2 regions of the Leucobacter exalbidus genome follow, and region 1 is predicted to be linked to the other one. Evidence: predicted binding sites of a transcription regulator. Region 1 holds the regulator's gene; the other holds the start of a gene.
What was found. Region 1 encodes HspR, which represses chaperone genes until heat shock. Its sites were predicted from a motif close to AAGTTGAGTCNNNNNGACTCAACTT; they were not measured.
Positions count from the first base shown of each region.

Region 2: the regulator HspR is predicted to act here: its motif matches at 1,484-1,508, upstream of JOF28_RS07650 (ATP-dependent Clp protease ATP-binding subunit).

Region 1 covers NZ_JAFIDA010000001.1:2,351,854-2,355,258, reverse strand. The annotation lists gene JOF28_RS10740 (helix-turn-helix domain-containing protein) at 1-122, shown strand, start outside; gene JOF28_RS10735 (class I SAM-dependent methyltransferase) at 140-1,333, opposite strand; gene JOF28_RS10730 (heat shock protein transcriptional repressor HspR) at 1,330-1,752, opposite strand; gene JOF28_RS10725 (DnaJ C-terminal domain-containing protein) at 1,863-2,819, opposite strand; gene JOF28_RS10720 (nucleotide exchange factor GrpE) at 2,812-3,405, opposite strand, start outside.
Region 2 covers NZ_JAFIDA010000001.1:1,692,348-1,695,752, reverse strand. The annotation lists gene JOF28_RS14685 (helix-turn-helix domain-containing protein) at 1-167, shown strand, start outside; gene JOF28_RS07655 (IclR family transcriptional regulator) at 284-1,126, shown strand; gene JOF28_RS07650 (ATP-dependent Clp protease ATP-binding subunit) at 1,583-3,405, shown strand, end outside.

The DNA of each region.
Region 1 (3,405 bases):
GCGATGAGGCTGTTGAACCCACCGCGGCGCCCGAGGGGTCAGCTGAGGCATCACCTGAGACGCACGACAGCGGTGACGACGGGGATGCGCCCGAGGCACCTGGCGCCAACGCCGCCGGATAATGACGCAGCTGGCTCGGCTAGTCGCGGGCGCGCGCCGACAGCACGGTAAATGTGCGGTCTCGGGCGAGCTCACGCGTGGGGCCCACCGCGCGCTCAATCAGCGGGCGGTAGCGCAGGTGTGAGTTGAACACGACCCGCAGCTCTCCCCCGGCAGCCAGCGCACGCGTGCACTGGCGAATGAGGCGATGCGCCACCCCGGCGTGCACGGTGGCACCCGTGTGGAACGGCGGGTTCAGCAAGATGAGATTAGCCCAGCCATCGGCGACCGCTTCAAGGGCGTCGCCGCGGTGCGGATTCACCCGGTCTGCGACCCCAGCAGCGGCGGCGGTGAGCTCAGTCGCGGCCACGGCGGCGGCCGACTGATCGGTGGCGATCACACTCGCGTGCGGCCAGCTGCGCACGGCAGACACGGCGAGCACGCCGTTGCCGCAGCCGAGATCGACGACGTGCTGGGTGCGGTGCGGCGGGTGGGCACGCAACGTTTCGAGCAGCAGTCGGCTGCCGTGATCGAGGGTTGGGCCGCCAAAGGTCTGCCCGAACGCAGCCACCTGAAATTCGAGGGCGGGGTCGCTGCCCCACTTGGGAAACGGCGCCGCCGCGAGCCCCGCCGCGTCTGTGCCCAGCTCGCGCACGCCCACGGCCGACAGCACCCGTGATTTGCGCCAGCCCAGCCCAGCCGTAACGTTGTCGAGGCGCTCGGCCAACACTTCGTTCATGCGACGGCTCATGTGTTTTTCGCGGCCGCCCGCGAACACCCGCACCTCGGGGTGCGCAAACGCGGCGATGGCCCACACGATTTCGGTGAGGGCTTCGAGACCGCGCGGCAGCTGAATCAGCACCACCCGGGCACCCGAGAGCAGCTCGCTGTTCAACGGCTGCGAGCTGTAGTGCTCGGTAAGCCCTGCACGCTGCGCGTTCTCGGCGAGCGCGCGCTCCCCCAGCACCGGGTCTTGATGCGTGCGAATCTGGCTCGCCCCGTACAACTGCGCCGCCCCCAGGGTGAGAGCACCGTGTCGGTCGCCAATAATGGCGAGCTCGCCGGGGCTCGCCGCCTGAATGGCTTCCCCAGCTTGGTCGAGCAGCAGCACGTCTGCGGCGTCGAACGCGCGCAGTTCTTCGGCATCGAAATCGGGGTCGCGCGAGAGCCGCTCACAAAACGCTTCAATGGCGTCTTTCGTGGGCAGTTCGTCGGCGTTGTGTGCGTCGGTCATGGCTTCCACACCACAACCTCGGCGGCACGGCGTACACGAGTGCCGCGGTGCAGGGTAATGACCTCGCCGCCGGCAGATCCGGCAGCAAATACGCGCCGATCGGGGCGCCGCAGCTGCTCCTCGGTGAGCGTGCGTTCGAGATCGCGCACGCGCGTCTCGAGATCGCGCACCTTGGCTTCGAGCTGAAACACCCGCCTGATGCCCTCGAGGCTGAGCCCCTCGATCGACAGCCGGGCAACCTCGCGCAGCTGAGCAACATCGTGCAGTGAATAACGGCGCGTGTTGCCGCGCGTGCGGCGCGGTGACACGAGCCCGATGCGGTCGTACTGCCGCAGGGTCTGCGGGTGCATCTCGGCCAGCTCGGCGGCAGCGGCGATCGCAAACACCGGGGTGTACCGATCCAATTGCTCATTCGCCATATTGCCTTCCTCGGCCAAGATGCTGGATGATGCCGCACCCCGCAGGATCCGGATCATCGGAAAGTTGAGAGTGCGGGCGGCCGGGGCCGCCCGCACAGTGAGGGAGCTGCTTAGCCGCGTGAGCGGGCCAGCAGATCCTCTCGGGGATTCTCCCGTGATTCGACCGCGTGGAACGCTTCGAGCGCTTCACGGGCTTCGTCGGAGAGGTGGCTGGGAACAACCACCTGAACCTCGGCGAGCAAGTCACCGACGCCCTTCGAGCTCGTCACACCGCGGCCCTTGACGCGCAGCATGCGGCCGCTCGGGGTGCCGGGCTGAATCTTCAGCTTCACAGTTGAGCCGCCCAGCGTGGGCACCTCGACCGTTGCGCCAAGCGCCGCCTCTGAGAACGTGACGGGCAGTTTCAGCCGCAGGTTCTGGCCATCGCGTTCAAACACGGGGTGCTTGCGCACCGCGATCGTGAGAATGATGTCGCCCGCGGGCCCGCCGTTGGGGCTGGCTTCGCCCTTGCCGCGCACCTTGATTTTCTGGCCATCAGCGACCCCGGCAGGGATCTTGACCTTCACGGTGCCAGCAGGCCCCTGAAGGCTGATGGTGTGACCCGTGACCGCGGTTTCGAAGTCGAGCGTCGTTGACGCCTGCACATCGCGACCGGGCTGGGGGCCGCGTGCGCCGCCACCAAACATGTTGAAGATGTCTTCAAAGTTTTGGCCGCCGCCCTGGGCGCCGTACTGGCCACCCCGGGCACCGCCACCGCCGCCAAACATGCCACCGAAGACATCGTCAAAGCCCTGACCTCCGCCGCCGCCCGAGGTAAACCTCGCACCGCCTGCGCCCATCGCGCGGATCTGGTCGTATTCGGCACGCTGCTCAGTATCAGAGAGCACCGAGTATGCCTCGCTGATCTCCTTGAACTTCGCCTCGGCCGCCGCATCACCCGGGTTTGAATCCGGGTGATACTTGCGGGCCAGCTTGCGATAGGTCTTTTTCAGGTCAGCATCATTGACGCTCTTCGAGACGCCGAGGATCTGATAGAAGTCCTTCTCAAGCCAATCTTGACTAGCCATCAGCACCCACCGCCACCGCCACCTTGGCGGGACGCAGCTCGAGGTCACCGAGGCGGTAGCCGCGCTCGATGACATCAAGCACGGTGTCTTGCTCGGTGCCGGGAACCGGCACCTGGGCGATGGCTTCGTGCAGCTGCGGGTCGAACAGGTCGCCCTTTTCGCCGTAGCTGACGACGCCAAACTTCTCGAGTGTGCCGCGCAGCTTCTGCGCGATCGCATTGAAAGCTGAGCCTTCAACGAGGTCGCCGTGCTGCTCAGCGCGGTCGAGGTCATCGAGAATGGGCAGCAGGGGTGACACTGCCGCAGCGAGTGCACGCTGCTTTTCAACTCCCACATTGGCCTCGGTGCGCTTACGGTAGTTCGCGTATTCGGCGCTCAGGCGACGCAGATCTTCGAGGTAGGGGTTCGCCTCGTCGTTCGCGGGATCCACGGCCTCGGTTGCATCAGCATCGGCGGCTGCCGCGTTCTGCTCCGAGTTCAGGATGTCCTCGACCGTAAGGTCGCCTTCCTGCGGCACGGGGCCGGAGGCATTCGCCTCCGGCCCCGCTGCAGGAACCTCACTGCCGTGCTGCTCGTCGCCGACAGA
Region 2 (3,405 bases), 660 kb from region 1:
GGCGAGATCTCGAAGATCCTGCGTTGGCAGGAGAGACTGTAGCGACGCTCGCTGCGAAATGGGGTTTCTTTGAAGCAACCAATTTTAGCCGTGCATTCAAGCGGCAGTTCGGTTTGAGTCCGAGAGCTGTTCGGAGTCTGGACCCTGCCGCGATGACTACGCGTTGAGTCAACAGATCGAGTGAAATAAGCAGTGCTCTGAGTGCAAGCCCAGCATAAGGTCAAGGTTAGAAGCAACTGTGTCCGTGCAATAAATATGCACGCGGTGTTCGAGGAGGAATGACGTGCATAGCAGCGTGTTGGGTGAGCCTGAACTGTCTATGCCAGCCTTCGCTGCACCTGAACATTCAATTCATGGGAATGACGATCACTCGAGCCAAGGGGTGGCCCCCTTGCTATCTCGTGCAGTCAGTATTTTGCGCTGCTTTACTCAAGAACAAAATACGATGTCAGCGAAAGAGCTGGGACAGCGTTCGGGAATTCCGCGGTCGTCAACGCACCGACTTATAAATGATCTGGTGCAGCTAGGAATGCTGAGTAAAACCTCGAGCGGTAGATTCTGCGTGGGATCCCTGGTGTGGGAACTCGCACAGTACTCAGAGCTGCAATTCAAGCTTCGCCAGGCGGCGCAGGTGCATCTCACCCGGCTGTATGACGCCAGTGGCGAGAACGTGTTTTTAGGGGTACTCACGACCAATGCGCCGGATACCGCGGAAGCGATGTATGTGGGACATGTCAGGGGAACGAGGTCGGCTCCAACGCGCGCTCAAGAGGGGAAAGTCTTCCCAATTCTCGCTACTGCTATGGGGGCGGCACTTACTTTCACGCAAAGCCACGAATGGCGGGACGAACTTGTGCGGCATATATCGCCTCGACAGTCGGCCCTTGCTTCCGGAAGCGCCAACGAGATTCGGCGGGCATTGGCTGCGGGGAAACAGAAGGGTTACTACGTTCAACATAGAACAGGCAGCGTTGCTATCGCGGCCCCTATTCCGGGAGGTGACGGGTATCCGAATGCCGCAGTGGAGATTGTCATGTCGCCAGAGAGATGGGACGAAGCGTTCTTCGCCCGCAACATCCGTGCTGCGGCGCAGGCCATCGCGCGTGAGCTCCGTAGCGGCGATTAACCTTAATGACTGAGTGCTCTTCGGCGCGGCATCTAACTCCGTCACTAAAGGCGATGAAGGCCTGAGGCGGAGTCATCGATGACACGCAACAGCAGCCCCTGAGCCCTTCAAGCTTCTCCGGCCAGATCTTTGCTCCACAGATGAAAGGCACTCATCCCGGCTATCGCCTGTGACGCAATCAAGCCCGCAGAAAGCAAGGTGCTTGATGTTGCTGGACTTGCCGGGGGCGCAAGCGTCGGTGCTTCGCGGGCGGCGAGCGGTAGCCGCGTGACGAAGTGTGATGGCGAACTTGAAGATTGCTGAGATTTTCACGGGCCGATCAGCAGAAACGATAGCGCAGACCGGGGGATTCAGTTAGACTTGAGTCACTAACACTCAAGTTTACCGAGACCGCGCGATGGCTCATTACGAAGCACCGCGGCCCGGCAAGATCTCCACGAGAGGGGAACCCACAACATGCAAGCAAATTGGCAGCCCGCCCAGGGCGAAGGCGGCGAAAGCGCACTCGAGCAGTTTGGTATCAACCTCACCGAGGTGGCCCGCTCGGGCAAACTCGATCCGGTGATCGGGCGCGACGCCGAGATTCGGCGCGTCAGCCAGGTGCTCACGCGCCGCACGAAGAACAACCCCGTGCTCATCGGCGAACCCGGCGTCGGCAAGACCGCGGTGGTCGAGGGCCTCGCCCAGCGCATCGTCGCGGGCGACGTCGCCGAGTCACTCAAGGACAAAGAGCTCATCTCGCTCGATATTTCGGCGCTGATCGCGGGCGCAAAGTACCGCGGCGAGTTCGAAGAGCGCATGAAGGCCGTGCTGCAAGAGATCAAAGACTCCGACGGCAAATACATCACCTTCATCGATGAGCTGCACACGCTTATGGGCGCGGGTGGCGGCGAAAGCTCGGTGGCGGCATCCCAAATGCTCAAGCCGATGCTGGCCCGCGGTGAGCTGCGCCTCATCGGTGCGACCACGCTCGACGAATACCGCGAATACATCGAAAAGGATGCCGCGCTCGAGCGCCGCTTCCAGCAGGTATACGTGGGCGAACCGTCGGTCGAAGACACGATCGCGATCTTGCGTGGGTTGAAGGAGCGCTACGAGGCCCACCACAAGGTGACGATCGCCGACTCGGCCCTCGTCGCGGCCGCCGCGCTGTCAGACCGCTACATTCAGGCACGCCAGCTGCCCGATAAGGCCATCGACCTGATTGACGAGGCCGCAAGCCGGCTGCGCATGGAGATCGACTCGGCACCCGTCGAGATCGATGAGCTGCGTCGCGCCGTCGACCGGCTGAAGCTCGAAGAACTCGCGCTGAAGAAGGAGAAGGACGACGCATCGAAGGAGCGTCTCGCCAAGTTGCGCGAAGACCTCGCGGCGAAGCTCGACGTTCTCAGCGGGCTCGAGGTGCGCTGGGAGCGCGAGCGTGCCTCCCTCAACCGGGTGGGCGAGCTGCGCGAAAAACTTGACCAGCTGCGCATGGAAGCCGACATGGCACAGCGCGAGGGCAAGCTCGAAAAGGCGTCCAAGCTGCTGTACGGCGAGATCCCTGTCATTCAGAAGCAGCTCGCTGACGCCGAGAGTGAAGAGGCCGCGGGATCCGGGGCAGACGGCCAAGCGCCCGAGGCGCGCATGGTCAGCGACCAGGTGACCGACGAAGAAATCGCGGGCGTCGTGGCGGCATGGACGGGCATTCCGGTCGGCCGCCTGATGCAGGGCGAAACCGAGAAGCTGCTGTCGCTCGAGCGCGAGCTGGGCAAGCGGCTCATCGGGCAGACCGACGCGGTGGGCGCGGTCGCCGATGCGGTGCGGCGCACGCGGGCCGGCATCGCCGATCCCAATAGGCCCACGGGTTCCTTCCTGTTCTTGGGGCCCACGGGCGTCGGCAAAACCGAGCTCGCCAAAGCGCTCGCCGAGTTTCTCTTCGACGACGAGCACGCCATGGTGCGCATCGACATGTCGGAGTACGGCGAAAAGCACTCGGTCGCCAGGCTCGTCGGCGCCCCTCCCGGGTACGTCGGGTACGAGCAGGGCGGCCAGCTCACCGAGGCTGTGCGGCGCAGGCCGTACTCGGTCGTGCTGCTCGACGAGGTCGAGAAGGCACACCCCGAGGTGTTCGACGTGCTGCTGCAGGTGCTCGACGACGGCCGGCTCACCGATGGCCAGGGCCGCACGGTCGATTTCAGAAACGTGATCTTGATCCTCACGTCGAACCTGGGCAGCCAGTACCTGGTCGACCCCGAGCTCACGTGGGCAGAGAAAGAGGGGGCCGTGCGCGAGACAGT